2 regions of the Vibrio sp. SCSIO 43137 genome follow, and region 2 is predicted to be linked to the other one. Evidence: riboswitches for the same ligand, from Rfam matches in the RefSeq annotation. Region 2 holds a riboswitch; the other holds the start of a gene.
What was found. A riboswitch is a leader RNA that binds a small molecule or an ion and turns the genes downstream of it on or off. The one in region 2 is predicted to bind lysine.
Positions count from the first base shown of each region.

Region 1 (16,093 bases), 820 kb from region 2:
AATGTATTCAGGGCAAAAGCATTGTTAACTCAATCTCCCTTAAAGAGGGCAAAGAGAAATTTATCGAGCAGGCTAAGTTGATCCGTCGCTATGGTGCGGCTGTGATAGTAATGGCCTTTGATGAGGTTGGTCAGGCTGATACCCGTGAGAGAAAACTGGAGATCTGTACCAATGCTTACCGCATCTTGGTGGATGAAGTCGGCTTTCCGCCGGAAGATATTATCTTTGATCCGAACATCTTTGCTATCGCGACAGGGATAGATGAACACAATAACTATGCGGTAGATTTTATTAATGCCGTCGCGGATATTAAGCGGGATCTCCCTTACGCCATGATCTCTGGTGGTGTTTCCAATGTTTCGTTCTCTTTCCGTGGTAATAACTATGTGCGTGAAGCTATTCATGCTGTGTTCCTGTACCACTGTTTTAAACACGGTATGGATATGGGTATTGTTAATGCCGGACAACTTGAAATCTACGACAATGTACCGTTAAAGCTGCGTGATGCGGTTGAAGATGTGGTACTAAACCGTCGTGAAGATGCTACAGAACTGCTGCTGGATATTGCCAATGAGTATCGTGAAAACGGTGTCGGTAAAGAAGAAGATGCATCAGCACAAGAGTGGCGCGGCTGGCCGGTAGAAAAACGCCTTGAGCATGCTTTGGTGAAAGGAATTACCGAATTTATTGTTGAAGATACAGAAGAAGCACGCCTTAATGCTGAGAAGCCTCTGGAGGTGATTGAAGGGCCTCTGATGGACGGTATGAACGTTGTCGGCGATCTGTTTGGTGAAGGTAAGATGTTCCTGCCACAGGTAGTAAAATCTGCTCGGGTAATGAAGCAGGCGGTTGCGCATCTGGAACCATTTATTAATGCGGCTAAACAGGCTGGCAGCTCTAACGGTAAGATCTTGCTGGCTACAGTAAAAGGCGATGTTCACGATATCGGTAAGAACATTGTTGGTGTGGTACTGCAATGTAATAACTACGAGATTATCGATCTCGGGGTGATGGTGCCTTGTGAACAGATACTTAAAGTCGCTAAAGAAGAGAATGTTGATATTATCGGTCTTTCAGGCCTGATCACGCCTTCTCTTGATGAGATGGTACATGTGGCGAAAGAGATGGAGCGTCAAGGCTTTGATCTTCCTCTTATGATTGGTGGTGCAACAACCTCAAAAGCACATACCGCCGTTAAGATCGAACAGAACTACTCTCACCCTGTGGTTTATGTAAACAACGCTTCCAGAGCGGTGGGTGTCTGTACTTCTCTGCTTTCTGATGAACTCAGGCCTCAGTTTGTTGAGAGGCTGGATAAGGAATATGACAGAGTAAGAGATCAGCACAACAGAAAAACGCCAAGAACTAAGCCGATCACTCTCGAGCAAGCACGTGAGAACAAGGTTGATATTAACTGGGCAGAATATACTCCTCCTGTGCCTGTTAAAGCTGGTGTGCATGTATTTGAACCGGAGAGCCTGAAAGAGCTGCGCAACTATATTGACTGGACTCCATTCTTTATGACCTGGTCATTGATGGGTAAATACCCGACGATATTTGAACATGAAGAAGTAGGTGAAGAAGCGAAACGCCTTTATCGTGACGCTAATCTCTGGCTGGATAAAGTTGAAAAAGAAGGGCTGCTTAAGGTTAAAGGTATTTGCGGACTGTTTCCTGCCAACTCTGTTGGTGATGATATCGAGATTTATACTGACGACAAACGCAATCAGCTCGCCAGTAAACTGCATAACCTGCGTCAACAGACAGAGAAACCGAAGGGCTTTAACTACTGTTTGTCTGACTATATAGCTCCTAAGCAGAGCTCAAAACCAGACTGGGTTGGTATGTTTGCTGTTACCGGTGGAATCGGGGAGCGTGAACTGGCTGATCAGTTTAAAGCTCAGGGAGACGACTATAACTCTATTATGATTCAGGCCGTTGCTGACCGGCTGGCTGAAGCTTTCTCTGAATATCTTCATGAAAAGGTCCGAAAAGAGCTATGGGGTTATGCGGCGGATGAAAATCTTACTAATGAAGAACTCGTCCGGGAGAAGTATCAGGGAATTCGTCCTGCACCGGGTTATCCGGCTTGTCCTGAACACAGTGAAAAGCAGCAGATATGGGATCTGTTACAAGTGGAAGAAAAAATTGGTATGCAGCTGACTTCCAGCTATGCCATGTTGCCGGGCGCATCGGTATCAGGCTGGTATTTCTCTCACCCTGATTCAAGATACTTTGCTGTGGCAAAGATTCAAAAGGATCAGCTAGATGATTATGCCGAGAGAAAAGGCTGGGATGCAGAACAGGCTGAACGTTGGCTGGCGCCAAATATCGATTAAGTTGCTTTACTCTTTGATGTTAAAAATAAAAGGTCGGCAATTTGCCGACCTTTTCTGTATATGCAGTGACTATTCTCTTAATTCAAATAGCTCCTGATGCAGCATCTGAACGGAACGTCTTGAATCAGCTGAACGGACAAGGAAGCAGAGATTATGCTGGCTGGCTCCGTAACAGATCATTCTCAGGTTAATATCTTCCAGCGTACCAAACACTTTTTTGGCGTAACCTTTACACTCGCTCATATTGTTACCTATCAGGGCAACCAGACAGAGATCTTGTTCTATCTCAACACTACAAAGTTGTTCCAGCTCTTTTTGCGCTTCGGCAGGCAGTTCGGGTGAGCCACCGGCAGTGTTGGTTTGATCTAACGTCAGGGAGACGCTCACCTCTGATGTAGTAATCAAATCAACGGAGATCTTATAACGCGCCAGAATCTTAAATACTTCAGCCAGGAAACCATAAGCATGGAACATATTAGGGCTGTGCAGGGTTACCATGGTCTGGTTGCAGCGCAGTGCGATAGCACGGAACAGCGGGGCACTTTTCACTTCTTGCTTGATCCAGGTTCCGCCTTTCTCTGGCGCTTTAGAAGAGCCGACAAAAACCGGGATTTGATGTCTCAGGGCTGGCAGAAGCGTTGAAGGGTGCAGAATTTTGGCACCAAAGTTAGCCATCTCTGATGCTTCACTAAAACTGATTTCAGGAATTGGTGAAGCTTTAGGGGCGATACGGGGGTCAGTTGTATAAATACCCGGAACATCGGTCCAGATTTCAAGGCCTTTGGCTTCAACGGCTTCAGCGATAAGGGCGGCACTATAGTCGCTGCCACCGCGCCCAAGTGTGGTTGTATTGCCTTCAGAGTCTGATCCGATAAAGCCTTGCGTGATAACGACATGTTTCTGACAAAGGGGGACCAGCTTTTCCTGAGCCAGCCGGGAAATTTCTTCCAGTTCCGGTTCTGCTTTCCCGTATGCCGCCGATGTCCTCATTACTTCACGGATATCAAAGCGGACGGCGTCTATGCCACGCTCTTTCATTAGTTGGGTAAGAATGTAGGTCGACATCAGTTCGCCGCTGGCAACAAGCTGATCGGTAAGCTTGTCGCTTGGTTGCTGTTCGGCTTGCTCTGCAACCATGGCGACCTGTTTCAGCACTTGGTGAACGTTATTTTCCGTCTCCAGAGGATCGGCTAACTGATCAATAACGGAATTGTGCAACTCAGTTAACTGACGTAACAGCTCTTTCTGACGTTCAGAGTTGACGCCACTGGCCAGTTCAACTAACAGATTAGTCACCCCTGAACAGGCACTGCTTACCACCAGTTTAGTGTCTGGATTGTTTTCGATAATGGCTGCACAACGACTCATAGCGGTAAAGTCCGCAACGCTAGTTCCGCCAAACTTAGCGACATTAAATGTGCTCACACTAATTCTCCCTTTTTATTCATCCATAAAATTGCTGAAAACTTAATTGTTATCAAAGAGAAGAGTATTCGGGAGCGGAGGAAAAACATCAGAAATGAGTATAACCTCAGAAGCTCCCCACCAGATGTTCCGGTGACAGTCAGCAGGATTCAGCCTGCTCAACCGACAAGTAATTACGCTCACTAAATACTCATCTCGGCATTGCTCCCCCTCAGTGTAGTGTATTGGAGTTGAGGCTCCACAAAACACTTGCCTGGGCAATGCTCCTCTTCTGTAATGATGTTCATTGAACGTTTTTGCAGCAGGAATGTCAATGGCTAAATGAATTTTTAGTCAAACTTTATTCATTGCCTGTATATCTGGTTTGACCTCTAGACTTGAGTCGAATTGTTGAGTCTGCTGAAATGTTCTAATCTAAGTCATTGCTTTCAATATTACCGAGCACAAATCATAAGGTAGTTTCGATAAACAAAGAACAAAGTTGATGTTCAAAGGGAAAAATTATGACAATACAGAGCTTTATTCCACCTAAGCGTACCCTGATGGGGCCAGGGCCATCAGATATCTCTCCTCAGGTACTTCAGGCACTAAGCCGCCCTACAGTCGGACATTTAGATCCTCTGTTTATCGCTATGATGGATGAGCTAAAACAACTGCTGAAATATGCTTTTCAGACTGAAAATGAGTTTACTATTGCTGTCTCAGCACCGGGAAGTGCCGGGATGGAAGCCTGTTTTGTTAATCTGGTAGAACCCGGCGATAAGGTCATTGTCTGCCGTAATGGCGTGTTTGGTGAGCGGATGCGTGAAAATGTCGTCCGCTGTGGTGGTGAAGCTATTTTGGTTGATGATGAATGGGGTCAACCGATCAGCCTTGAAAAAGTAAAAGCCGCTCTGGATGAACATCCTGATGCCAAGGCTCTGGCTTTTGTTCACGCTGAGACTTCTACAGGCGTAGTTAGTGATGCAAAAGCTCTGAGCGAGCTGGCCAGAGAGAGAGGAGCACTAACCATTGTTGATGCAGTAACTTCTCTTGGCGGTGTTCCTCTGCTGGTGGATGAGTGGCAGTTAGATGCTGTTTATTCGGGAAGTCAGAAGTGCCTCTCCTGTGTGCCGGGTTTAGCTCCACTGACATTCTCACAAAAAGCCGTTGATAAGATTCGCCAGCGTCAGCATCCTGTACAGAGCTGGTTTCTCGATCAAAGCTTAGTATTGGGTTACTGGAGTGGAGAGGGTAAAAGGAGTTACCACCATACTGCACCGGTAAACAGCCTGTACGCCCTGCACGAGGCTCTGTTGATACTGAAGAATGAAGGCCTTGAAAATGCGTGGAAACGGCATCAGATAATGCACGAAAAGCTTAAAGCCGGTCTGGAGGCAATGGGGATCTCTTTTGCTGTTGATGAAAGCTGCCGTTTACCTCAGCTTAATGCCGTTAATATACCTGAGGGTGTCGACGATGCAGAAGTCAGACAGAGGCTGTTAAATGAATACAATCTGGAGATAGGTGCAGGATTGGGCAAACTGGCGGGTAAAACATGGCGTATTGGTTTAATGGGCTATGCGGCACGATCTGAAAATGTGGCTTTATGCCTGAAAGCCCTTGAAGAGACATTGAACTAAAAAACTCTGTATTAAAGAGTAAGGCGGAGATTACTCTCCGCCTTTAACATCAATTGACTAGGTTATCGCTGCCCGGTTTAATTCTGTTTTTCGGTTTTTACTATCGGTTCAAGATAGAGCATAGAAAAGTCGCTATCCGGAAACAGGTAACCTGCCTCATCTCTTATCTGCTCAGCCTTGCTCACTTCTCCTGTAGCAAAATAGGCCAGAATCAGATTCCGGTACAGAAGTCTGGTCGGTTGCTTTTTAATAGCCTGACGGGCCCACAAAATAAACTCTTGTGTGCTTGCTAAATCTTGCGCGACAAGGCCGGAGCGGAAACGGCTGCTATGCTTCAGCCACTCTACCTGATTCTGAAATGAGAGTGGGGCAATAATTTCTTCTAACACCTTTTCCTGTTTCGGGTAGCTTTTAGCAAATTGCGTTAGCTGATAGCTGGCCTGAAAAGTCAGAGCCATATAGCTGCATAACGCTAAAGGAAGCAATAAAGCGAACATTCTCACGCCACTGTTTATGTATTTATGTGTAGCGTACCGTTTGTATTTGGCCGTTCTCTGATCGACCCAGTACAGCAGGATAACAAAGGTTACCCAGTGAATAGCGGACAGGTTAAAAGGATTCTCTATCTGAGCATGCAGGGCGATAGGCATTAACAGGGCGAAGATCGCCAGCCGGGTTCCTTTACGGGTAGAGCTGATTCTCATCAGCACCAAAAAGGCCGCCAGTGAGATACCCAGCACAGGTAATAGCCCACCTTCTATTCCCCAGTAGAGAACTTCATTAAACGGATGCCGGATATTTTCTACTGCGGCAGGGTAGCCCGGATTGAGCTGATGTTGCCGTGCGGTGTAAAGGATATACTCAGCTTCAAATCTACCCTGTCCGTAACCGGTAAACGGCTTTTCGATAAACATATCCGCCGCCTGAGGCAGAACTGTTTTTCTGGCACTCTCTAGCTCTACTTCTCCGGCAACATAGCCGCTGTTGCCGGAAGAGAAGGCGATGATAAGTCCGATGGCGATTCCTGCAAGCAGAGAGCCAATCCAGCCAAGAAAACGCTTTCTGGTAGAAAACTTAAACAGGTAGGGCAGTAATAATGTCACGGAGATTAATGTGATTAGCCAGCTTGTTCTGGAGGCCAGCAGGATGATCACCGGAGTCAGAATCAGAGGAGCAAGATAGAGCAGAGTGGTTCTGGAAATTTTCTCGCCATACTTTCTTTGCTGGCGGGACAGCAGGTAACCGGAAAGCACTAAACCTGAGGCCAGAAAGGTGCTCATAGTATTAATGTTCTGAAAAATACCATAAGGCTGATTGGATGTTTGATCGTAGCCGATTAGATTACCCTGACCGAGAAAGAAATACTGTATATAGGCCAGCAGAGCCTCAATTAAAGCGGCCAGAACAATAAACCACAGTAACCGTTGCTTATGAGCATTACTTAATGAAAACTGCTGAAGGAGCAGAAAAAGAAGCCAGCCCAGCCAGAGTCCCGTCAGCTTGTTAACCGTACCGGTTATTGCCACGGGAACTGAGTAAACAAAAGGAATCGACATAATCAGGCAACTGATTAGCAGCCCTATGGTCAGTTTAGAGTAACGGACTTGCCTGTTGACAACTATCTGCCGTAAACCGATAAAAAAGACCCAGCTTAGTCCCATCCAGATGGCGATATTAAAAGGAAGAGATAAGCCGGACTGGCCATTATTAGGAATGTAAAAATGCATGGCCAGAAGATAGATAAATCCAATGGCGTACATAAATCTACGGTTTAGTGGGGCTTTCGCTTTTACCGGAGCTAATCGCGTCCCGCCAAGGTGCAGAATAGCCATGCTTACTTTCCTGTTAAAAAGCGAGCAGATGCTCGCTTTAGCTAAATGATGTTAGATTTGGCTTACTTTACCTTTTTTTGTTCATCTAACATAGGTTTTAAGAAGCGTGCGGTATGTGAACCTTCGACTTTGATCACTTCTTCCGGTGTTCCTTCAGCAATTATCTCGCCACCACCTTGTCCGCCTTCAGGGCCTAAATCAACAATCCAGTCTGCGGTTTTTATCACATCCAGATTGTGTTCTATAACAACCACTGTATTACCATGATCCCTTAAACGATGTAATACCGTCAGTAACTGCTGGATATCGTGGAAATGCAGACCAGTTGTTGGTTCATCCAGAATATAGAGCGTTTTACCTGTATCCCGCTTAGAAAGCTCTCTGGCCAGTTTCACCCGCTGAGCTTCCCCACCTGAAAGGGTAGTCGCGGCTTGACCAAGGCGGATATATGACAGGCCGACATCCATAAGAGTCTGCAATTTTCTTGCAATAACAGGCACCGGGTCAAAAAACTCCCTTGCATCTTCAACCGTCATCTGCAGAACTTCATCGATACTTTTACCCTTGTATCTGACCTCAAGGGTTTCACGGTTATATCGCTTACCTTTACAGACATCACAAGGAACATAAACGTCTGGCAAAAAGTGCATTTCGACTTTGATAACACCATCGCCCTGGCAGGCTTCACAACGGCCGCCCCTGACATTGAAACTGAAACGACCCGGTTTGTAACCGCGTGAACGTGACTCCTGAGTTCCGGCAAACAGTTCGCGGATTGGGGTAAAAATACCGGTATAAGTGGCCGGATTTGAACGTGGTGTTCTGCCTATTGGGCTCTGATCAATATCGATAACTTTATCGAAATGCTCCAAGCCTTTTATTTTTTTATACGGTGAAGGCTCCGTAGTTGTCGCACCGTTAAGCTGAGTATGGGCAATTTTATAGAAGGTATCGTTGATCAGGGTTGATTTACCTGAACCTGATACACCGGTAATACAGCTAAATAACCCGACAGGCAGAGAAAGAGTTACATTTTTCAGGTTATTACCCGTAGCACCGATCAGCTCAACGGTTTTTTTACTGTTCCTTGGTGTTCTCTGTTGCGGAATCTCTATTGATTTCTCTCCACTCAGGTATTGACCTGTCAGAGAGTGAGGCGACTGAATAATCTCCTGCATAGTACCTTCGGCAACTACGCTTCCGCCGTGAACACCTGCTCCCGGGCCAATATCGATAACGTGATCGGCTGTGCGGATAGCATCTTCATCATGCTCTACCACCAGAACCGTATTACCTAGATCCCGTAGGTGAGTCAGGGTTTTAAGTAATCTTTCATTATCTCTCTGATGCAAACCGATAGAAGGCTCATCAAGTACATACATAACCCCAACCAGACCGGCACCAATCTGACTGGCTAGTCGTATACGCTGCGCTTCACCGCCTGAAAGGGTTTCTGCGCTACGGGAAAGGTTAAGGTAGTTCAGTCCGACATTGACTAAAAAGTGTAGCCTGTCGTTAATCTCTTTCATTACTTTTTCAGCGATCTGAGCTCTCTGTCCGGTCAGTTGAAGCTGGCTGAAAAAGTCCATGGCTTCGCTGATGCTCATCTCAACGATTTGTGGCAGAGGTGTTTCATCAATAAACACATTTCTGGCTTCTAATCTGAGCCGGGTACCGTCGCAGGATGAACAGGATTTGGTAGAGATATACTTGGCCAGATCTTCCCGGACAGCGTTTGATTCAGTATCCCGGTATCTGCGCTCCAGTGTATTCAGAATACCTTCAAATGGGTGGCGCTTAACCCGGATATCACCCCGGTCATTAATGTATTTAAACTCTACTTCCGTCCGGCCTGAGCCTTTAAGTATAACGTCAGTGATCTTTTTGCTGAGTGACTTATAAGGCTTATACAGATCAAAGCCATAGTGTTCCGCCAGCGATGAAAGCATCTGAAAGTAGTAATAGTTTTTCTGATCCCAGCCTTTAATGGCACCATCTGCTATTGAGAGATCTTCATCAACAATCACCCGATCAGGATCAAAATACTGCTGTACACCTAAACCGTCACAGGTAGGGCAGGCGCCGGCCGGGTTATTAAATGAGAAAAGCCTTGGTTCTAGCTCCTGCATACTGTAGCCACAATGAGAACAGGCAAAGTTAGCGGAGAAAATAAGGTCTTCTTTTTCTGGTTCATCCATCCAGCTAATGGCGGCGATGCCACCGGACAGCTCAAGGGTTGTTTCGAACGACTCTGCCAGCCTTTGTTGAAGATCTTTGCGCACCTTAAATCTGTCTACGACCACCTCTATAGTGTGCTTTTTGTGTAGTTCCAGAGCTGGTGGATCGGAAAGATCACAAGTTTCCCCGTCTATTCTTGCCCGGATAAAGCCTTGTGCGGAAAGATTTTCAAGGGTTTTTACATGCTCACCTTTACGCTCTTTAACAATAGGTGCCAGCAGCATCAGCTTAGAGCCCTCAGGCAGCTCCAGAACTTTATCGACCATCTGACTGATGGTCTGGGCAGCAAGCGGAGTATTATGATCCGGACAGCGGGGCTCGCCCACCCGGGCATAGAGTAGTCGCAGATAATCGTAAACTTCAGTGATGGTTCCCACTGTTGAACGGGGGTTATGAGAGGTTGATTTTTGTTCAATAGAGATAGCGGGGGAAAGCCCTTCAATATGATCTACATCCGGCTTTTCCATCAGGGAGAGAAACTGACGGGCATAAGCAGACAGAGATTCAACATATCGGCGTTGTCCTTCTGCATAAAGGGTGTCAAAGGCGAGTGAGGACTTACCGGAGCCTGAGAGTCCGGTGATAACCGTAAGCTTATCCCTCGGGATAGTCAGGTTGATATTTTTCAGGTTGTGAGTCCGGGCTCCACGTACTTCTATTTGATCCATTGCTAATGCTCGCTGAATATCGAATTCTGCAAGTATCGCATAGTAGAAATAATCTGCAATAAGTACTGTATAAAAAAACAGTTATTGATTTGTATTAGCTGCTTCCGAATAGAAATCTCAGGTTCTGAAACGAGAAAAAGCTGTCAGATAACAGCTTTTTCTTTGCAGAAGTGAAGCAGGAGTTACTCAGATTTTTCTGTCGAGAATTGGTCCAGCTCAACTTTCTGTTTATCTTTTTTATACAGGTTCTGGTAACAGAAGTTAGTCGCTTCAATATAACCGTCAACGCTGCCGCAGTCGAAACGCTTACCTTTAAATTTATAAGCGAGAACGCAACCAGACTGAGCCTGTTTTAGCAGGGCATCAGTAATCTGAATTTCACCGCCTTTGCCCGGTTCAGTATTCTCAATTAACTCAAAAATATCAGGAGTCAGGATATAGCGGCCGATAATGGCAAGATTACTTGGTTCAGTCCCCGGCTCAGGCTTCTCAACCATATCGTCTACACGGTAGATATCATCTTTAATCATCTCTCCGGCGATAACACCGTATTTATGTATATCTTCTGCCGGAACTTCCTGTACTGCTACGATTGAGCAGCGGAACTGCTTATAAAGTGCGGCCATCTGTGCCAGTACACCATCACCTTCCTGATTGATACAGAGGTCGTCGGCCAGTACGACAGCAAAAGGTTCTTCACCTACCAGCTCACGACCTGTGAGAATAGCGTGGCCTAACCCTTTCATCTCTCTCTGCCGGATATAGGTAAAGTTAGCTGAATCCATTACCCGACGGATATCAACCAGAAGATCTTCCTTATTGGTGCCACTGATCTGATGTTCCAGTTCGTAGTTTTTATCAAAATGGTCGAACAGTGAGTTCTTACCACGGCCGGTTACAATGCACATGCCGTTCATACCAGCTTCAATAGCCTCTTCAACTCCGTATTCGATCAGAGGTTTGTTGACCACCGGCATCATCTCTTTCGGCATCGACTTGGTTGCCGGTAAAAAACGGGTGCCATAGCCAGCTGCCGGGAAAAGACATTTTTTGATCATGGATTAAGCCCTTTTGTAGATATTCTTTTGACGCGCTAACCATATCACGCTCTGTTCTGTGAGCAAGTAATTCTCCGGCCCATTGTTGTGATATGGGCAATACATCCGGTTAGGAGAGGTACTTATACGCCCACGCAACAGCACTATTACGGTTTTTAACCTTTATTTTTTTGAAGATCTTATACAGATGAGACTTCACCGTATGCTCGCTGATAAACAGTTTATCTGCCAGTTGATTGTTGGACATACCCTGCCGGAGATGCCTCAGTAGCTCTTTTTCCCGGAAAGTGAGGTTGCAGATAGTAGGATCACCGAAACGAACAATACAAGACTGGTAATGCTGAAGAAGCTGCTCGGAAATATCTTCCGGCAGTGAGTAGTGCTCGTGAGCCAGTTTAAATAAAGCTTTACTTAACGCTTGTTCTGCAATGTTTGATGGAAAAATGCCTCTCAGATTTCCATAACTTAACAATTCTGCAGTCGTCATTTTCAGGGAAGCATTAAAGACAGCTATATAACAATTTTTGTTATTCAGTCTTAATTTGCTCAGGTTTTTTCGCTGCTCTTGGTTTAGCGAAGAGTTGACCGACAGAATATAGGGCTTGTTATCACTGACTTTTTTGTGAACTTGTTCCCACGAAACAGATTCAACTGTAAAAACTGAACCTGCCACTTTTTTTAACAGATAGGACGACCGGGCTGGGAAAGGTTCTGCTATAAGTAAGTTATGGTTTTTTCCCATATTGCCTCTCTTACATAGTAGTTAGAAACTCTGCGAAAGTTGCCTTTAGACCAGAGTGAAGTATACCTTTGCCGAATACTGCCTATGGCTGAGCTTACTTTTCTAGTGTTCTTCATCTGAAATGCGTCTGATTTCAGTTACAAGTGCTGTAGATAACGTATAGGTTGCAAGAATTTGCGAACGATCATGAAAAGCTAGCGGGTAAAGTGGCAAAACAGTTCTCAGTGACATCATCGTGCTTTAGAGTCCGGAAATAGTGCAGAGTCTGGCAACCGAGTCACCTGTTCATCCGGTAGAAATCACGGCTCTGCTCTTTTCTGAGTATATAATTACCGGTGGGGATTTGAGTTTGAGATGAGCTTTAATCATGCTATTCTTGCTCCCCAATTTTTTTCACAGTTTTTACGGAGCGCATCATGGCAAGCCGTGGAGTTAACAAAGTAATTTTAATGGGCAACCTGGGCGCTGATCCTGAGGTTCGCTATGCAGCAAACGGTAATGCAATTGCGAATATTACCATTGCAACATCAGAAACCTGGCGCGATAAAGCCAGTGGCGAGCAGAGAGAAAAAACCGAATGGCACCGTGTTGCACTGTTTGGTAAAACTGCAGAGATTGCTGGTGAGTATCTGAGAAAAGGCTCTCAGGTATATGTAGAAGGCCAGTTGCAGACTCGTAAATGGCAGGATCAATCCGGTCAGGATCGTTACACTACAGAAGTGGTTGTTCAATGGCCTACCGGGCAGATGCAGTTACTGGGCGGTCGTGGTCAGGGTCAAGGTCAGGGCGCACCTATGGGCGGTCAGCCTCAGCAGCAACAGCAAGGCGGATGGGGACAACCTCAGCAGCCAGTACAACAACCTGCTCACCAGCCAGCTGCACCTCAACATGCTGCTCCTAAGCCGCAACCTCAGCAGCAGTACAATGAGCCGCCAATGGATTTTGACGACGATATTCCGTTCTAAATCAGTTAAAAAAAGCTACATTCGTGTAGCTTTTTTCATATTTGGGACTCCGGCAGTCAAATATCCAGTGATTCTCATTCACAAAAACAGTGAATCGCATGATAATTAGCTAATAATATTCACAATAAACAGCTTGGGTTAAAAAGGACTTTATTATTCATGCGATACACCCCAACGCTAAAACTTAGTGCCCGCCTGACTGCCTTTGTCACAATCATAGTCGTTAGTGCTATGTTTATTCTGTTTATTGGCGGAACCCTTTCGTTTCGCAATATGGGGCATGAGTACCTGAACCGGTATCTGGAAGGTATCGTTACTGTTGTTGATGAAGAACTGGGCAGTGCAAATGATCTGTCCGATATCCAGCGTTGGATCCCCAAATTATTGAAAGCCAGTCATGTCGTGGAGATGGAAATCAGTTCTCCTGCAGGTAATGCCTACCATTTCGTCGATACATCCCGTTTATATGATAAAAGCCGTCTGGTTCAGAAAAGTTATGCGTTAGAAAGTAGCCAGAGCTATACCATTCACTTTAAGGCGCTTCCTCCATACTCTGAGCAAGCCTATTCCTTTAGCGCACTATCTTCCATTTCACTGGCCATTGCACTGGTGGTTTTTTGTCTGATTCAGGGGTTACGCTGGCTTAAAGTTCAATTAAAAGGTTCTGAATTGCTGGAAGAGCGGGGGCGGATGATATTAGGCGGCAGGGTTGCTGAACATTCGAAAGGCAATCCGGAAGAGTGGCCCTATACGGCCAGTCAAGCTCTGGATCGTTTAATCGAAGAGCTACAGGATGCCCGTCAGGAGAGAAGCCGCTTTGATACCTTTATTCGTACTCACACCTTTTTAGATCAGTTAACCGGAGCAGCAAACAGGGTATTGTTTGACAGTAAGCTGGAGTCTGCCCTTCAGGAGAGCGGAGCTTCCGGTGGTGTTCTTCTTTTGCGAATTAATGACTGGGAAGCCCTTAGCGAACAGAACCCAAAGCAGAACCGGGACGAGTTTATCGTTGAGGTCGGCAGCATTCTTTCAAACATAGTTCAGCGCTTTCCTGATGTGGTATTTGCCCGTTATTACACCTCTGATTTTGCTGTTCTGGTTCCACACCAAAACAGTAAAGATATCGCTATTCTGGCTACACAGTGCATCCGGCAACTTGAGAGAATTGCTTTGCTGGAAGGGATGCAGGAAGAGAACTGGTGTCATATGGGCATCACTATGTACTCAGAAGGAGAAAGGCGCGGACACATTCTCAGTGAAGTCGATACAGCACTAAGAAGTGCTCAGTTACAGAACAACAATAACTGGAGTCGCTTTCAGAAAAAAGAGCAGGTCAGCAATTCAAGGGGCAGTGTCCGCTGGAGGACTCTGTTTGATAAATCATTCCAGAATGACAACGTTCTAATTTACGAACAGGCCTGTTACCTTGCTGAGCCTGACAGTAATAAGACCACCCTGCTACATAGCGAACTCTTTTCCCGCATTAATGATGATGGCGTAGGTATCCTGAAAGCGTCCAGATTTGTCTCTGCTATTGAGCAAATTGGCTATGAAGCAAAGATGGATAAGGTTGTTTTTGCTACTATTATCCGCTTTCTGAAGGAGTCGAGCTTAAGTACGTGCTACTCTATAAACTTACATGTGTTGCCTTTTCAGGAGCGGAGCCATGTTCGCTGGTTAAGGGATGAACTTCTCCAACTGCCTTCCTGCACTAGAAACCGGCTTAGTTTTGAATTTGTCGAAGGCGCTTTGGTAAAACACCTTGATTTTATGCGTCCTGTGGTCCGGATTATCTCCGGCCTCGGCTGTGATGTGATTGTAGGGCAGGCGGGAAGAACCATAACAAGCACGCACTATATTAAAGATCTCGGTGTCGATTACCTGAAATTGCACAGAAGCCTGATTAAAAAGATTGATCAGCGACAGGAAAACCAACTGTTTATCCGTAGCCTTATCGGCGCTTGTGAGGGGACAAAAACCCGCGTCCTTGCGGTAGGGGTCGAGACAGGCAGAGAGTGGACGACGTTACTTGAGCTAGGTGTTGATGGTGGTCAGGGCAGGATGTTTCAGGCAGAAACACAATTGATTCCGAAACCGGAAGTTGCCAAGGTTCAGATTGGCCGGAGAAACCGCTGGCGGAAAAAATATTGAGGTATCAGTAATATAATGAATCTTAAAGCAATATTATCTAAGTTTACAAAGAGCTCTGGCCGGGGCCAGCTCTGTATTGCTGTTCGGCCCAATGCTATCTATCTATCGCCAAGTGCAAACTCAGAAAACAATAAGCCTCTTGAGTTCCCTGTTGAAGGGCATTGGGAGCAGGCACTGGAGTCAGCACTTACTTCTGGCAACTACTCGGGTTACAGCGCAGTAGTTACCTTCAATCCAAAACACTACCAGATTTATCAGATAGATAAGCCGGAAATTCCGCAAAGTGAATGGCCGTCCGCTTTGCCGTTTCTGTTAAAAGATCTTATCAGCGAGCGGGTCAGCGATATTGTTGCGGATGCTTTTTTGTTGCCCGAAAGCCGAAAAATTCAGGCTTATGTTTTTAGCAAAAGGTTGCTGTTTACTCTGACAGAAGTTTTGAATCAGGCCGGAGTCCGCCTTAACCGGGTATTGCCCGAAGAAGAGGTGTGGGGACATGTTCAGAATGATATACAAAATTTTATGCTGCTACATCGCGGTATTGGCAGCGACTTTAAAATTGGCGCTTATATCGAGAATAGAAATCGCTTCCAGAGAAGTATTCGTGGCGTTGTAGCGCCGTTAACAGATAATGCTTCCAGCGAATTACAGTTTGATAGTCTGGCTCTTGAGTTGCAGCGCTCTATTGATTATCTCTCTTCTCAGATTCGGGGGGCTTCCATTAATCACCTGCTTGTTTGCTGTGATGAGGAGGCAATAGAGCAACTGCAACAGGCTTTATCAGAAAGGTTAAGCGTGAAGGTGGTTTCTGTTTCAGAAAACACTGATGAGCACTGTGGTCATATTCTGATAAAGAGCATGCCTCTGCTGCCTTCGACTGGCATCAATCTGTATCAAGAGCACCTTAAGCCTAAAAAAGAGCTATTAAGCCTGACCAATGTGGCGGCAGGCTGGGCGCTGGTTATTATTGCGATGTTTAGTGTTTATGGCTATCTGCGATATCAGGCCGGGCTGGCAGAGAAGCAGGTCGCTGATATTAAGTCAGAAAATAGTGTT
Region 1 covers NZ_CP116383.1:281,562-297,654, forward strand. The annotation lists gene metH (methionine synthase) at 1-2,339, shown strand, start outside; gene lysC (lysine-sensitive aspartokinase 3) at 2,409-3,764, opposite strand; lysine riboswitch at 3,867-4,043, opposite strand; gene PK654_RS01425 (pyridoxal-phosphate-dependent aminotransferase family protein) at 4,268-5,386, shown strand; gene PK654_RS01430 (PglL family O-oligosaccharyltransferase) at 5,464-7,218, opposite strand; gene uvrA (excinuclease ABC subunit UvrA) at 7,281-10,124, opposite strand; gene galU (UTP--glucose-1-phosphate uridylyltransferase GalU) at 10,307-11,182, opposite strand; gene PK654_RS01445 (response regulator transcription factor) at 11,292-11,669, opposite strand; gene PK654_RS01450 (single-stranded DNA-binding protein) at 12,341-12,889, shown strand; gene csrD (RNase E specificity factor CsrD) at 13,049-15,040, shown strand; gene PK654_RS01460 (MSHA biogenesis protein MshI) at 15,056-16,093, shown strand, end outside.
Region 1: it holds a riboswitch for lysine, as region 2 does, so the genes downstream of both, lysC (lysine-sensitive aspartokinase 3) here and PK654_RS05325 (Na+/H+ antiporter NhaC family protein) in region 2, are expected to answer to the same signal.

Region 2 (16,093 bases):
CTTTTAACAGCACCTGAATAATCTCTTCACTGGCAAGGGTAAAACCACACCTTAGTCCGGCTAGAGAGAAGGCTTTAGATAAGGTTCTTAGTATGGCGAGGTTGTTGTACTCTGCCAGCAGATCTTTTGTGGAAGCTTCCGGACAGAAGTCGATATAGGCTTCGTCCATCACCACTATGGCTTTGTCCTTTGTCATCTCAAGCAGTGAAATGATATCGGCTCGCTCAATAAGATTACCGGTTGGGTTATTCGGGCTACAGACAAAGACCAGTTTTACTTTATCCAGGCTCTGCTCAATACCATCCAGATCCAGTTGCCACTGATCTGTCAAGGGAACGGTCTTACGTTCAACGCCGATCGTCTCGGCACTGATGGCATACATACCATAAGTCGGGGGACAATAAAGAATGGCATCCTCACCGGGCTCACAATAGGCACGGATCAGCAGTTCAATCCCTTCATCGGCACCACGGGACGTGAGTACTTGCTCCCGCGCTACACCTGCATAGTCTGCATAAGCCTGAATAAGCGTATCTGGCTGGCACTCGCTATAGCGGTTTAGTGACTCAAATGAGCTTTGGTACTGATTATTAAACGGAGACTCATTGGCGTTTAACCAGACATCTCCGCTACCACCGATACGTCTTGCCGACAGATAAGGTGTCAGCTCCTGAACCTGTTTACGGGCTAATTTTTCCATCTAGTTCGACGCTCCCTGCTCAAGGGCTTCAACACGAATGGTCACTGCCCGTTTGTGGGCATCCAGCCCTTCTGCTTCTGCCATTGTCACAACCGTTGGTGCCAGCGCCTGTAAGCCGTCAGCGGAAAGTTCCTGCACCGTCATTCGCTTACAGAAATCTGCCAGACCTAAACTGGAGTAGGTACGGGTATAACCATAAGTCGGCAGAACATGGTTAGTTCCGGAGGCATAATCTCCCACCGATTCCGGCGACCAGTCACCTAGAAAAATAGAACCGGCATTGTCCAGCAGAGGCAGAAGTTCGCGAGGATTACGCGTCTGAACAATAAGGTGCTCAGGCCCGTAAAAATTAGATATTGATACGCACTGAGTTAGTGAATCAGCAATCACGATAATGCTGGAACCCAGAGCCTGCTCAGCAATCTCGCTTCTGGATAGCTGCTTAAGCTGCTTCTGTACCGCGTCAGCCACTTTGTCAGCCACTACCGCAGACGGAGTCAGCAAAACCACCTGAGAATCTGGTCCGTGCTCTGCCTGACTTAAAAGATCGGCGGCAATAAATTCTGCATTAGCGTATTCATCCGCAATAACCAGCACTTCAGAAGGCCCGGCAGGCATATCAATAGCTGCACCACGGAAGTCATTGCTTACTTGACGTTTCGCTTCCGTCACATAGGCATTACCCGGGCCAAAGATTTTTTCTACTTTAGCAACCGTCTCTGTACCGTAAGCCATAGCAGCAACGGCCTGTCCGCCACCGACATTATAGACTTCATCTATATTGCAAAGCTTAGCGACATAGAGAATCTCATCGGCTATTGGTGGCGGGGAACAGAGAACCACCTTGCGGCATCCCGCTATCTGAGCCGGTACACCCAACATAAGTACTGTTGAAGGTAACGGAGCACTTCCGCCCGGGATATACAGACCAACCTTATTAATCGGGCGGGTTACCTGCTCGCATACTACACCCGGCTGTGTCTCAACCCGCAAAGGCTGCGGCTTCTGTGCTTTATGGAAAACAGAAATATTCTTATGTGCCTGCTCCAGTGCCTGCTTCATCTTTTCTGACAGACGGGCAGAAGCGGCTTCTATCTCCTGCTCTGAAACCCGGATAGAGTCCGGAGTCACGCCGTCAAACTTCTCGGTAAGTTCAATAAGAGCCTTATCCCCTTCTGCTCTCACCTTCTCTATAACTGAACTCACCGCAGCAGTAATATTCGCGCCTTCAGTGATGGCAGGGCGCTCCAGTACAGACTCTTGCTGAGATTCGCTCAGTGATTGCCAAACGACCGTTTTCATCTTGTTACTCCATCATCTTTTCGATAGGAAGAACCAGAATAGAGCTGGCGCCCAACTCTTTAAGCTGCTCCATAGTTTCCCAGAACAAGTTTTCGGTACTCACAAGGTGAACGGCTACGCGGTTTTTCTCTGCAGATAATGGCAGTACAGTAGGATCTTCAGCACCCGGTAGCAGTTGCTTCACCTGATCCAATTTATCAGAAGGTGCATGCAGCATAATGTACTTGGACTCTTTCGCCTGAATAACGCCCTGCATACGGGTAAGTATCTTATTAATCAGCGCCTGCTTGTCACTGTCAAACTCTCCGGCACGCTGAATCAAGGTCGCTTTCGAACGGAAAATAACTTCTGCTTCTTTCAGGCCGTTGGCTTCCAGTGTAGCGCCGGTAGAAACTAAGTCAGCAATGGCATCTGCCAGGCCTGCGCGGGGAGCAACTTCAACGGAACCTGTCAGCATACAAGTGCTGAAATCAACGCCCTGTTCGTCCATATAGGCTTTAAGAAGGTGTGGGTAGGTTGTGGCAATACGCTTACCGGCTAAGTCCTGAGGGCCGTTATAAACTTCATCTTTATCGATGGCAATAGAGAGGCGGCAACCACCGAAGTCCAGACGACGCAGTGCAACAAAATCACTTGGTTCGTTTAGTGCGACTCTGTCCAGACGAACCTCTTCGAGCTCGTTTTCACCGATAAAGCCCAAATCGACCACTCCGTCCATAACTAACCCCGGAATATCATCGTCACGGACCAGCAGAAGATCCAGCGGCATGTTCTCTACGTGAACAACCAGACGCTCTCCCATCAGGTTAAACTTGGCACCACATTTTTTGAGAAGATCCTGGCATTCCTTGCTCAGGCGTCCTTTTTTCTGAATGGCAATTCTTAGGCGTTGTGTTTGCATTATTATTTTCCCTGTCTGTTAATTTGGTTAATTTCAATTCTTTACTACACAGATTTTTTGTCCTGAAAACTAAAAAACCCCCGGAAATCTACTTCCCGAGGGTCCAAATCTTGTGCACTTGATTTCACCTCCGGGATTTACTGTCTCCCGGATATGCGTACATCTCCCGAAAGACTACTCAGGATGATGGTGATGACGAATGTTTGACATTAAATTACGCATAGATTCTTTAATTCCGTTTGGTTGCTATTCACACTAACTAAGCTTAATCATTTTTTCAACAGAAAATTTAACTTTTTTCTGATTAAAAAAGGGAAGCCGAAGCTTCCCTTATAAAATAGCTAAGTTAACGGCTAAATTAAGCCATCTGAGCCCGCTCTCTGGCAGACTTAGATACTGCAGACATTACAAAGCACGCCATTACAAATGCGACGGCAGAAGCAACAAATGCAATAGTGATGGATGCTGTCATTCCCAGAACAACATAACCTGTACAAGAGATCAGAGCCACAATCAGTGCATACGGAAGCTGTGTCGCCACGTGCTCAATATGGTTACATTTTGCACCTGTTGATGACAGTATGGTGGTATCAGAGATCGGAGAACAGTGGTCACCAAAAACAGAACCAGCTAATACCGCACCTAACATAGGTAGCATCAGAGCAATATCTGTCGCTCCGGCCATATCTCCGGCAATTGGCAACATAATTCCGAAGGTACCCCACGAAGTACCGGTAGAAAATGCCATAAGACCAGAAAGCAAAAATAAAATAACAGGTAACCAGTGTGGGTCGATATTACCCTGAACCAGAGAGGATAAATAAGATCCGGTTTTCATATCACCAATTACTGAACCAATTGACCATGCGAATACTAATATCAGGATTGCACCCCACATTGATTTAGCACCAATCCAAAGTGTTTTGCCAATATCGCTTGCAGGTAGTTTTTGCTTGAATACAGTAATTAGTGCTACTGCAACACCGACAATACCACCATATACTAGCGACTTACCTACATCGGTATTTTCAAATGCACCAAGAAGATTAAATTCGATATTATCAGAAGCAAGAGCCTGACCACCGGTATATAGCATCGATGCAACAGTGGCGATGATTAGGAAAACAATCGGCAGAATTAGATCCGATACCTTACCTGTTTCACTTTCGACAATATCCAGCTCTTCATTCAGATCTCGGGCATTTTTATCACCTTCTTCAAGGTTATTTTCATTTCCATTCAGAGCATCTGATTCATGTTTGCGCATAGAACCGATATCAATCTGGAACCATGCCACTGCAAATACCATTAATAGGGCAAATACGGCGTAGAAGTTCATCGGAACTAATCTCAGGTATGCACCTAATGCGGTATATTCAGTTACTCCGTGAGTCACTAATATTCCGCTAATGATTGTCATTATATAAGCCCCCCAACTTGATGCCGGCATTAATACGCACATAGGTGCGGCCGTTGAGTCAAGAATATAGGCAAGTTTTGCGCGGGATACGTTGTACCGATCTGTCACAGGGCGGGAAATGGCACCGACAGCAAGGCTGTTAAAATAATCATCGACAAAGATGAATACGCCTAAAAATGCGGCAAGTAATTTAGAACCTCTTCTGTTTTTAACTTTTACCTGAGCCCACATTGCAAACGCACGGGTACCGCCGGATAAAGTTAGCAAAGCTGTCATCATTCCAAGTAATAACAGGAAAGCGACAATACTCATATTCCAGCTATTTATTCCGCCATCTTCAACAAACACACCTTTTACTGTGTTTGTGATATAGCCGAGTGCGCTTACAGCAGAGTAATCAGCAAGCAAAAATGCCCCTACAACAATACCTATACCAAGGGATAACAGTACGCGACGGGTTAAAATTGCGAGCCCCAGCGCCATTACTGGTGGCAACAGGGATAAAGGGGATGATGCAAAGTCTATTAAATCCATGATCTTCTTAAACCAATTGGTTAGAGATCTACTGCAGACGTGTTACAAATAACCGAATGTAACATTCTATAAATGAAGTGAAAAAGAAGCGAAATCTTCTTTCAACCTACAGTAGCGCTCCATAGTTAACAACAAATATACTATGGCAGTGTTGTACCTATTCGACACAACCCCAGCGAATAGCTTTGATATGCATATTCACTTCGGCAACAACTCCTTTCGTCTCTGTTCATTGGTATCACCCCAACAGAAAGTACTGATAGTAATTGCGCCTCTACTTCAATTACTCTATGAAATAACTAGAAAAAATCTATTACACATACAGTAACTGACTAACGGTATGCATAATTCTACGGATTTAAGCATATTTTGCAACATAAAAATCCAACCACAACCTGAAATGGCGCAGATCTGTACAATATATGAGCTAGATGCGAGATATGAGGCTTAAGAATATATCAGAGCAAAAAGGTTATATGAGCAAGCAAACCCATTAATTAAATAATCTGAAATAATAAATACACATTTCTTATATCAAAATCGACGTATATGGCTACGTTTTTATATTAATAGAGGTATTTTCATATATAATTTTAGATTTTTTATTTGTATAATCCAATTTCACTGTTATTATTATAATCGTTTAATAAATCATATGGGATAAATCATGTCAGAACTTACTAAAACTCTGCTTAATATTCGTAGTCTGCGTGCATTTGCTCGCGAATTAACTTTCGAACAATTAGAAGAAGCCTTAGAAAAACTAACTATTGTTGTAGAAGAGCGCCGCGAAGCTGCTGAAGAAGAAAAAGCAGCAAACGAAGCACGCGAAGCTAAACTTGCAGAATATGCGCAAATGATTGCAAAAGACGGAATTGATGTTGAAGATCTTATTTCAGCTCTTTCTGGTGAAGCAAAAACTAAAACACGCAAGAAGCGCGACCCACGCCCTGCTAAATACAAATATGTAGATACAAACGGCGAAGAAAAGACCTGGACAGGTCAGGGCAGAACACCTTCTGCAATTCAATCTCAGCTTGACGCTGGTAAATCTTTAGATGATTTCCTAATCTAAGATTTCATTTGAATATAAAAAAGAGCTCTTAATGAGCTCTTTTTTATTGGCATCTATTGCTAAATTACCTTTCCCAATATGCCTCTTCCAGGCTGTCTTCTTTCTCTGGTAGTCCTCTGGATAAACGAGGTGAATGTTGTACCAGAACTTCATAACTTGAACGGTTTGCATACTTACAAACTTGAGAGAATGAAGAGTAAGTTAAATAAGCGTGCTGGTGTTTACTTGAATTAGGCACATTTTCTTTGTGGTACTTATTCGCGGCCATATCATGTAATAAAGCTGATAACGCAGCATCTCCTGCCCCATTGGTATTTTTTATTTTTTCCGGTCCACCCATATATGGCGCAATATGCGAATATATTTTAATCGGTGTTTCACAGGAAGACCTGGTTGCAGGGCGGCTAAACTCATATTGATTAAATTCTGCAATAGCACCCGGTAGCAAAGGCAATGATGTTGTACGCTTAGCTGAGTCTTCAGTATAACCCGCCATAAACAGCCCTACAGGGCCTGCTGTACACAGAACCATATCTACCCAATCCAACGCCTTATCCGAAGCTAACAACGGGTCATTTTCCCCTGTCAAGGCTTCTGCTTCTTCTTCATTCATAGCAACGACAGAAACATTTTCAGCTAAGAAGTCTTGCCAGAATTTAGGGTCGTCCTGAATTACGTACTTGGTACCAAGAGTCAGTACTACAGGCACATCGTATTTCTTAGCGTATTCGATGGCCTTCATAGTAGCTTCAGGCATTGGATCGCCCTCTTTACAGCGAACCAGATACGCCGTTAACACAAGCGCTGAAGCGGTTTTAAAAATAGACTCTGGAATACTATCAGGAGAAAGCTGGTTCATCTGCCCTTCACTAATAGCGAAGGTACGCTCACCATCTTCAGTAATCAGTGCAAAACAGCGGCCAATGGCACCTTCTACGCCCTGAAGGTAGTTCAGATCCATACGGCTGGAGGTTTTACAGATATAACGATAACCGTAGCTACCAATCTCGATACTCTTGCTCATTACACCCAGCAGAGTCGACTTATCATCGGCCAGTACAGAGTAGTTATGCAGAGTATTACCAATGGTTCCGCCAGCAAACTCATTGCTGATTAAATCTTCTTGCTTAAGCTGCTGGTAAAGCGCTTCTGCTGTTTGATCATCAATAACCAGAGAGTGTCCCTTACTCAGGCCATACTTTTCAATAAAATCATCAGATACTCTCGCTTCAATATCCACCAGAGTTTGATCAACCCCGATAATATGAGTACTTGCCATTTTTTTACTTGATTGTGTCTGGCTGACCAATGGGTCACGAGCATGAACAGGAAAATAGTGCTTGGATTTGCGCTGGCCGGGGAATTTCATAAGCTGATTCTGCTGGTTAATATAGTAAAGCGCCAATTCTAGCCCTCTATGTCACCGACAGCAATAAATAGAAAACAAGGCAAACGGTTGCGTGGTATTTCTTTGCAACAAGTGAAAACAAAAAAACCGGAGGCTCTATAGTTAGCTCCGGCTCTTACAAGATAAAGCAGATGATTACTCTTGGTCGATCATCCACTTTTTAAATGCTTTTCGTTCTGCTCTGGTCGCTTTTGAGTACCAGTACTGCAGTTGTGCTACCGGCTTGCTAGCATCGGCTTCTTTTAGCTCAGTGATTTTCTCCGGAGTAAATTGCTCATAACCAGCTTCGTTAGAGAAATAAATACCGTGCTCTTTATTGTAAGCTTCTACTAAGGCAGGCACATTAGCGTATGGTAAGAAGCTTGAAGTGGTAGGAATCACAAACTGCTCCATTTTTACTTCTTGTCCTGATGCATTAACTAGCTTAAAAATTGGCTGCTTAGCATCAAAGGCTTTTTTAAGTACTTTGTAACGGTTACTAACAACTTCAAGTTGAACATCTTCTTTTGTATCAAAGGTCAACAAGTAAGGTTTAGAAGCAATATACTCATCTTTCCCTGCAACTCTGAAAGTTGCTTCATACATTGCGGTTATCTGGTTTCTACCCTCTAACAATTGTTGTGTCCTAGCTAACTGGCTTTCTGTCTTCTCACCATTTATCACTTCAACACTCATACCGCTACGCAGCTGTAGGACATTTGCCAATGATGTTAAAGGCAAAAACAGTGCAATAAGTACCAATACTTTCTTCATAAAAACTTCCTTTAGAGAGGGTAAATAGAATTAAAAAAACCAGCATAGTTAGACTATGCTGGTTTTCGCTAATTTCAAAGATTTATCTAAGATAAAATCAATTAGAACTTAACTTTAAGGTTAAGAGTCATGCGATCTTCTTCAGCCTTAGCAGAACCTTCTTTAGCTTCAGTCATCAGGTACTCACCTGTCATAGAAACTTTAGGAGCTAGAGTATAAGTAGCACCGAAGAAAGTAGCTGTTTCTTTTAGTTCAGACTTAGATTTAACGCCTGTAGTAGCATATTTCTTATCAGCATCAAATGCCTGATGAGAAACGTATAGCTGTAGATCTTCCATTGCATCGAACTTAGCGAATACACCGTAAGCGTCACCGTCAGCGATTTGTGAAGCAAGTACAGTACTTGTTGCTTCATAGTTAGCAAACATACCACCAAACTCTACAGGACCAAAGCTTGCAGAAGCAGATAGGCCAGCAACTTTAGTATCTACAGCTTTGTCACCAGCATTTTGGCCTAGCTCACGCTCACCAGCAGAGTATGCAGCAGCTACAGTGAACATATCATGAGAGTATTCTGCAGATAGTGATGTTGTGCCTTTTGTTTTATCAGAATCAGTACCAGAACCGTTTGTCTCATCATCAGTAGTGAAGAAATAAGCTGCAGAAACAGCTACTGGACCGAAATCATTAGAGTAACGGATGCCTTGACCTTTGCTTTCTTCAGCATTGTCGCCAGAAAGAGCAACGTTTTCTGCTTCTGAACCGATATCAACGTTTTCTAGAACGCCGAAAGGATTGCCAGTTTCACCAATCTTAACTGTACCGAAGTCGCCTTGTAGACCAACCCATACATCATCGCCATTAGCGTCGTTGCCGCTTGAGAAATCGTATTCAAAACCAGCAAGAGCTTTAACGTCTGCATTGATTTCATGAGCAATATCAAACTGAAGAGTACCTTTAGAAACTAGCTCAGATGATTTAGTTTTAGCTGCGCCTGCTTTTATTTCTTTGTTCCAGTAAGTAGCTTTTACTTCACCAGATACTGAGATTGAAGAACCTTCGTTCTCGTAGATAGTTGCTGCGTTAACAGAACCAGCTGCAACTAGTACTGATAGAGCGATTAGAGTCTTTTTCATAATAATCCACTGCCTTTTCTTAAGAAAATTTCGGGAAATCCTTTTGGTTCCCTTTTTTTTGTTTTATTGGTGATGACCCTTAGCTAAAGCGCAAAGCATCATCGCCACTAAATTTCGGGGATTAGATTGCAAAAGATCGTCGCTCATGTCAATCACCTAAAAAAATAAAAATAAAAATAGATAAACCCTTAAATATCAATTAGTTATACAATTACAGCACTATTAATAGGTTACTCAAATAACCAATTTAGAGTAATTAATCATCACTTAACCACCACTCATTTCAGAATTAAACACCAACAAATAAAGAAATTAAAACACTTAACAGAATATGCCACCACAATCAAATGCTCACAAAGAACATTAAACCAATCAATCAACCAATTGGTTGCTCTATGTTGTAGTTCATTTTTTTTTTGTGACTCTCCTCAAGAAATGTTTAAAAAGGGCGCTGAACTGTGAGCTATATCGCTGTCAACTATAGGGAAATAGCCAGAAAAAACAGCTTTATAGGGTTTTATAAGTTTTCATAAACTGTTCATAAAAGCGTTATATTTGCATTAGCTTTTTCTGATAAGTGCTGAATTAGAGTGTTAATAGCAAGATGTGCTACCATTCGCGCCTGATCAAAAACGGCCCTGTTATGCTTAATCCAAATATTCAGAAATCGATCAAAAAGAGTTACCAAAATCTTCACCATCAACTGGATAACTTTATTCCCCGCAGAGCACAAAACTACCTTGTAGCGGAAATGGCTAAGACTCTTTGTGGTGAGTACCATAAACAGAACCGGATTATGGTGGCCGAAGCCGGTACAGGTATTGGTAAATCCCTAGCCTATCTAATGGCAGTAATACCCTCCGCTGTGCTGAACAACAGAAAGGTAGTAATTTCCACTGCTACTGTAGCCTTGCAGGAACAGCTACTGAATAAAGATCTTCCTTTATATAGACGCATTACCGATCTCGACTTCTCTTTTATTCTGGCTAAAGGAAGACAACGTTACTGCTGTAGTGAAAAGCTGGCCTCTGCCTGCGGTGCAGATGGCGGGCAACTGGCTATGTTTGAAAGTAAGCCAAAGCAGAAAGATATAGAGCTACTTGAAACCATGTACCGCTCCCTTGCTCAGGGGAAATGGGACGGCGACAGAGACTCATGGCCCAAGGCAATAAAAGATGAACTCTGGAGCGCTATCGTCAGCGATAAGCACAGCTGTAATAACAGTTTGCCAAACCACAGAGGCTGCCCTTTTCAGAAAGCCCGTTCAGAACTGGATAAAAATGATGTCATTATTGCCAACCACAGCTTGGTGATGGCTGATATTGATCTGGGTGGTGGCGTTATTCTCTCAGAACCTGACAATACTATGTACGTGTTTGATGAAGCACACCACTTACCTAAGGTTGCCAGAGATCATGCTTCCGCTGCAGCCAGCCTGAAAGGCGCAGCTAGTTGGCTGGAAAAGTTAAATCAGTCCAGCGCTAAATTTTGCAGTCTGGCAGATGAAAAACGGGTTAACCGGTTCAGAAATGAACTTCAGGATGCTATCCAGCAACTTATTCCGTCTCTGACTCAATTAAGTAAACAGTTTGATAGCAGCCGTTTTGAAGAGAACAGTTATCGCTTTGAAAACGGCGAACTTCCCGAATGGCTGGAAAATCAATCCAAAGAATTAAAGCAGATATCCGGTAAGGGCTTTCAGGCGTTATCAAAAATTGCAGATCTGATAGCAGAACAGGTTAAAGACGGAGAGCTTTCAGCCAAGCTGGCAGAGCCTGCTCTGGCGGAAATGGGTTTCTATAACCAGAGGCTGGAAAACTTAGCTAAAGTGTGGCAGCTAATGGCCACTACAAAAGAGAAAGGAGCCCCGCTGGTTAAGTGGCTGGATATTAACCCTGACCGTGATGGCGACTTTATCGTTAACGTTTCTCCTCTGGAAGTTGGCTGGCAGTTAGATCAGCAGTTATGGAGCCGCTGCGTCGGAGCCGTACTGACTTCAGCAACATTAAGGGCATTAAACTCATTTAGCTATTTCTGCTTTCAGGCAGGTATTAGTGAGAAAGCAGAAGATGGTGTCCAGTTCCTCGCCCTTGCCTCTCCTTTTAATTATCAGGACAATGGAGAACTTATAGTACCTAAAATGCAGTATGAACCTTCTGCTTCTGAGTTTACCGACTACCTAAGCCAACAACTGCCTGAGATGATTCAGGCTGACAAGGCCAATCTGGTACTTTTCTCCTCTTACTGGCAGATGAATCAGGTTGCAGATCAACTTTCTAGCCTGTTTACTAAAAAAGGCTGGGCATTACAGGTACAAGGGGATGGTTCGAGAAACGATATTCTGCAAAAACATAGAAAATTGATTAAAAAAGGCAGCACCAGTATTTTGTTTGGTACCGGTAGTTTTTCTGAAGGTTTGGATCTGCCCGGTGATCTGCTCAGTAATCTGATTATTACTAAAATTCCTTTTGCCGTTCCTACTTCACCCGTCGAGCAGGCTCATGCTGAATATATTGAGTCAAAAGGCGGCAACCCGTTTATGCAGATATCGGTACCAGAAGCGAGTAAGAAGTTGATTCAATCTGTAGGAAGACTGCTGCGCACAGAGCAAGATTCTGGTAGAGTCACCATTCTGGATCGACGAGTGGTAAGTAAAAGATATGGCAAACTTTTACTCGACTCTCTCCCCCCCTTTAAACGAGTAATTGAGAAATAGCAGACTCGCTCATTTCGTCTGCTTTATTTAACGGAATTTATATGGAAATGCTGGAACCAGCTATGCTGGTTGTCTTGGCCCTGGTTGCCTTTGCTGCTGGTTTTATTGATGCTGTTGCCGGAGGTGGTGGCATGCTAACTATTCCTGCCCTTCTCTCTATAGGGCTGCCGCCGCATATTGCTTTAGGAACCAATAAGCTGGCAGCCAGTTTTGCCTCCTCTACTGCTGCGGTGACCTTCTACCGAAAGAAATTATTTAGCCCTAAACTATGGATACACGCTTTTTTGGCCACTCTAGTTGGCGCGACTGGAGGAACCATGGTTGTTGATGCTATTAGTACTGAATGGTTGGAAAAAGCCATTCCCCTGATTGTACTGGCTACGGCAATTTACACCATCTGGCAGAAATCTCCTCCCGCCACGGGTAATGCCCTGCCGGAGAAAAGCAACAAGTTTACCCAGATACAGTGGGCACAAGGTGTATCGCTGGGTTTCTATGATGGGGTGGCCGGGCCGGGTACTGGCGCTTTCTGGATGGTAAGCAGTATGGCTATTTATCGTCTTAATATTTTGCTCGCCTCTGGCCTTGCCAAAGCGATGAATTTTACTAGTAACTTCACCTCCTTTGTTACTTTTGCACTGCTTGGCCATGTGAACTGGATTCTCGGCTTAACCATGGGTGTCTGCCTGATGCTAGGCGCCTACGTTGGTGCACACTCTGCCATCCGTTTCGGGGCTAAATTTATCCGGCCGGTGTTTGTTACCGTGGTGAGCATTATGGCAATTAAACTTGCTTATGAGGCATGGTTTTTGTGATTAATGTCAGGCAGGTTTCCATGATTCTTACGCAACTGCTAAAGAAAGCCGAGGCCTTTGACAAGCAGTTTGGTAAATCAGAGTCAGCCAGATTTGATCGCACGCTATTTAAATGCAGCAGTAAACGCCTTACACCCTGCGTAAGGGAGAGCCAGTCCCTTTTTCAGGAAATCGACTCTTTACTAAAACAACAATCAACCACTACGGCTAAAATTGAATTTCTGAGTGAGCGTCTGGTTAATCAGTTAGAAGCGATTCAACGCGAACTGGCCACGCACCAGATAAGAGAGTTTGAACTATCTTCAAACAACATAGAGTCTATCGATTTACAGCAACTGTACAGAGATTTAGAACAACATATCGAATGGGAAAGACGGCTTAAACAGATAGTTGCCTCTAAAGAGCAAGCCTTTCAGGGCTCACCTGAACAATTTAAGCATCAAGCCAGAAAATCATTGGTTGTTACTGAGCAGCGCCTTTCCCGCTGTCAGAAAGCCAAATTGGCCATTGAAGCACAGATTACACAAAAAGAAGGTTATACCAATGACTAAACAGACCTCGTCATCAAGCTCTTCATTAGAGAACGCACCAGAACAAGTGCAACTTGCTGTTGACCTAATCTATCTGCTGGAATCCAATGAAATTCAGCCTCAGGTAGCTATTGAGGCGATAGAGATAGTCAGGCAAGACTTATTGAGAAAACTGAAACAAGAAAGCTAGAACGTAAGTAAATCTCTCCTTTCTTAACGCCTTTTGCCAATAAGCTGTTTGCGGTGTTTTGGGTATTCAGTTCCCGGCGATAGCCAGATCGCCAACAAGGCATTATTCAAAGACTGATCTGTGATTTCACCTAATTTTTCCGGATTATGGCTAACAGAAAAGTAATGAAACTCTCCGGTTGTTCCGTTCGTTATATACACCAGCTTTTCCCCTGTTTTTACATCTGGAAGAATGTTCTCCAGTCTGCTAAGCCAGTGTTGTGGAAACTGATAGCCGAGTTTTAACCACTGCTGCTTTGTAGCATCAATAATATCCTCGCTGGAAATATCTCTCTGATAAACGATTGACAGTGCAAGAGGCTGAGGAGTTAGTTGCTCCGTATCAAGATAGATTCCGCTGGGAGTCTTTAATTCTGACTGAAAAATCTTAAGAAATAGCCAGCTCAGGCTCGACTGTCCTACGGTAGGCCAACTCTGCCAGCGTGCGTTATCCTGCCAGTTGGTACCGCTGGCCCACGCAAAAGAACTTAATTGTAATAGTAGAGCCATCGACAATATCCGTTTCATAACTCCCCCTGACAGTGCTGGAATTTTAACCACAGCAGAGTTACAGCAAGTTTTATACCCGGATTATCACTGCTTTATAATTACTAACTTTTTCAATTAACTAGACTTAAATACCAATATAACAACAAGCGAAAACGCTCCTTAAGCGGCAATAATTTGCAGTAGTGCGGACAGAAAAAAGCCGGAATAATCCGGCTTAGTTAAATCAGGTCTGGTCCCGAAAATAGCTTAGCTATTTCTTAACGCATCGATACGTTTATCAAGCGGAGGATGGCTCATAAGCAATTGCATCATGGTAGATTTACCGTTGATACCGAAGGCCATCATAGAACCTTCCAGCTGAGGTTCATGACTCACTTTAAGACGTTCAAGAGCTGCAATCATTTTATGCTTACCTACCAGACTTGCCGCACCGGCATCAGCGTAATACTCACGACGACGGCTGTACCACATGGTGATAAAACTGGCTAAGAAGCCAAGCACCAACTCTAAGAAGATGGATACAGCGAAGTAAACCATAAAGTTGCTGCCGCCCCCCTCTTCTTCATCATTTGAAGAGACGATCTGAGCAACAAAACGCGACAGGAAGATAACAAAGGTGTTCACTACCCCCTGCATTAGCGTCATGGTTACCATATCACCATTTGAGATATGGCTGACTTCGTGGGCAAGAACCGCTTCTGCTTCATCTCTGGTCATATTATTCAGCAGGCCGGTGGATACTGCCACCAGTGAATCATTACGCTTAGCGCCTGTTGCAAAAGCGTTGATATCCGCTGCATCATAAATAGCTACCGTAGGCATACCGATACCAGCTTGTTGTGCTTGTCTGGAAACGGTTTCCAGCAGCCAGTGCTCAGTCTCATTTCTCGGGCTCTCAATTACCTGTCCGCCTACAGAGCGCAGTGCCATCTTTTTCGATAACAGCAATGAGATAAAAGAGCCGCCAAAACCAAATAGTGCCGCCATTACCAGCAGGGCATTCAGACTACCCGGCTGCATACCTGTTGTGGCATAAACAATGTTGAGGACAATACTTAATACAAATACCACCGCCAGGTTGGTGGCCAAAAACAGCATTACGCGTTTCATGTTACTCTCCAGTTGAGACTTACTCGTTCATTATAGTTTTATATCGTAACAGCGTTTGCCGTACGAGGTGTTATAACCAATACATATAGTCTATTATTTTGATTACAAGGTTAAGGCGGAAAATGTTCGTTTATTCTTGGTTATCAGTGAGGAAATTTCGAATATAGACCAAGGTCGTATTGATACAAGCGACAATAAACTTTACATTCCGCCTTAGTAATAAGTCATGATGATTTAAAATCACCAATTAAAGGAATAAAACATGGTTGAAAGCAACAACTATCAAATGGCAATCGATCTGTTGTGCTGTCATCTGGGAATCTCTGAGGAAGAAGCCAAAGAGCAGTTGGGGATAAGTGAAAATCAAAAGATTCAGCAGCAAATAGCCAACGCCCAGCAGTCAATGATTAGCTATACATCAGACAAATAAACCAGACATAAAAAAGAGGGTTGCATATGCAACCCTCTTTTACTTTCAGATTTATTAGCCATTTAATATCGGCGTAATATCCATAAACTTACCAATATCACGCTTCTTAACACTAGGGACATAAGGTATCTCGCCCAGTTTTGGTGCCGGTATTTTCTCTTCCAGCATCTTAATAATATCGGCGTAGTTCTCTGTACCCGGATTGATGCGGTTCGCAGCCCAGCCGATGATTTCCAGACCATCATTCTGAATCGCTTCAACAGATAACATGGCATGACTTAAACAGCCAAGCTTGATACCTACAACCAGTACCACCGGCATTTTCTCTTGTTTTACCCAGGTTGAGAGGCAGTCACTATCAGAGACAGGAACACGCCAGCCACCAGCACCTTCAACCAAAACAACATCAGCACTTTGTTTGTGCTGTGTCAGCTTATCACTCAGTACAGAGTATTTAATCTCAATATTTTCCTGCTTAGCAGCAATATGAGGAGAGGTAGGGCTGTAGAGTGCGTACGGGTTTAC
Region 2 covers NZ_CP116383.1:1,104,572-1,120,664, reverse strand. The annotation lists gene hisC (histidinol-phosphate transaminase) at 1-700, opposite strand, end outside; gene hisD (histidinol dehydrogenase) at 701-2,002, opposite strand; gene hisG (ATP phosphoribosyltransferase) at 2,007-2,903, opposite strand; His leader region at 2,972-3,102, opposite strand; gene PK654_RS05325 (Na+/H+ antiporter NhaC family protein) at 3,262-4,857, opposite strand; lysine riboswitch at 4,962-5,142, opposite strand; gene PK654_RS05320 (H-NS family histone-like protein) at 5,525-5,932, shown strand; gene PK654_RS05315 (inosine/guanosine kinase) at 5,997-7,301, opposite strand; gene PK654_RS05310 (DUF2057 domain-containing protein) at 7,476-8,093, opposite strand; gene PK654_RS05305 (porin) at 8,195-9,229, opposite strand; gene dinG (ATP-dependent DNA helicase DinG) at 9,873-11,945, shown strand; gene PK654_RS05295 (TSUP family transporter) at 11,987-12,760, shown strand; gene PK654_RS05290 (primosomal replication protein) at 12,781-13,311, shown strand; gene rsmS (pleiotropic regulatory protein RsmS) at 13,304-13,480, shown strand; gene PK654_RS05280 (hypothetical protein) at 13,504-14,028, opposite strand; gene htpX (protease HtpX) at 14,275-15,138, opposite strand; gene PK654_RS05270 (hypothetical protein) at 15,401-15,568, shown strand; gene bioD (dethiobiotin synthase) at 15,623-16,093, opposite strand, start outside.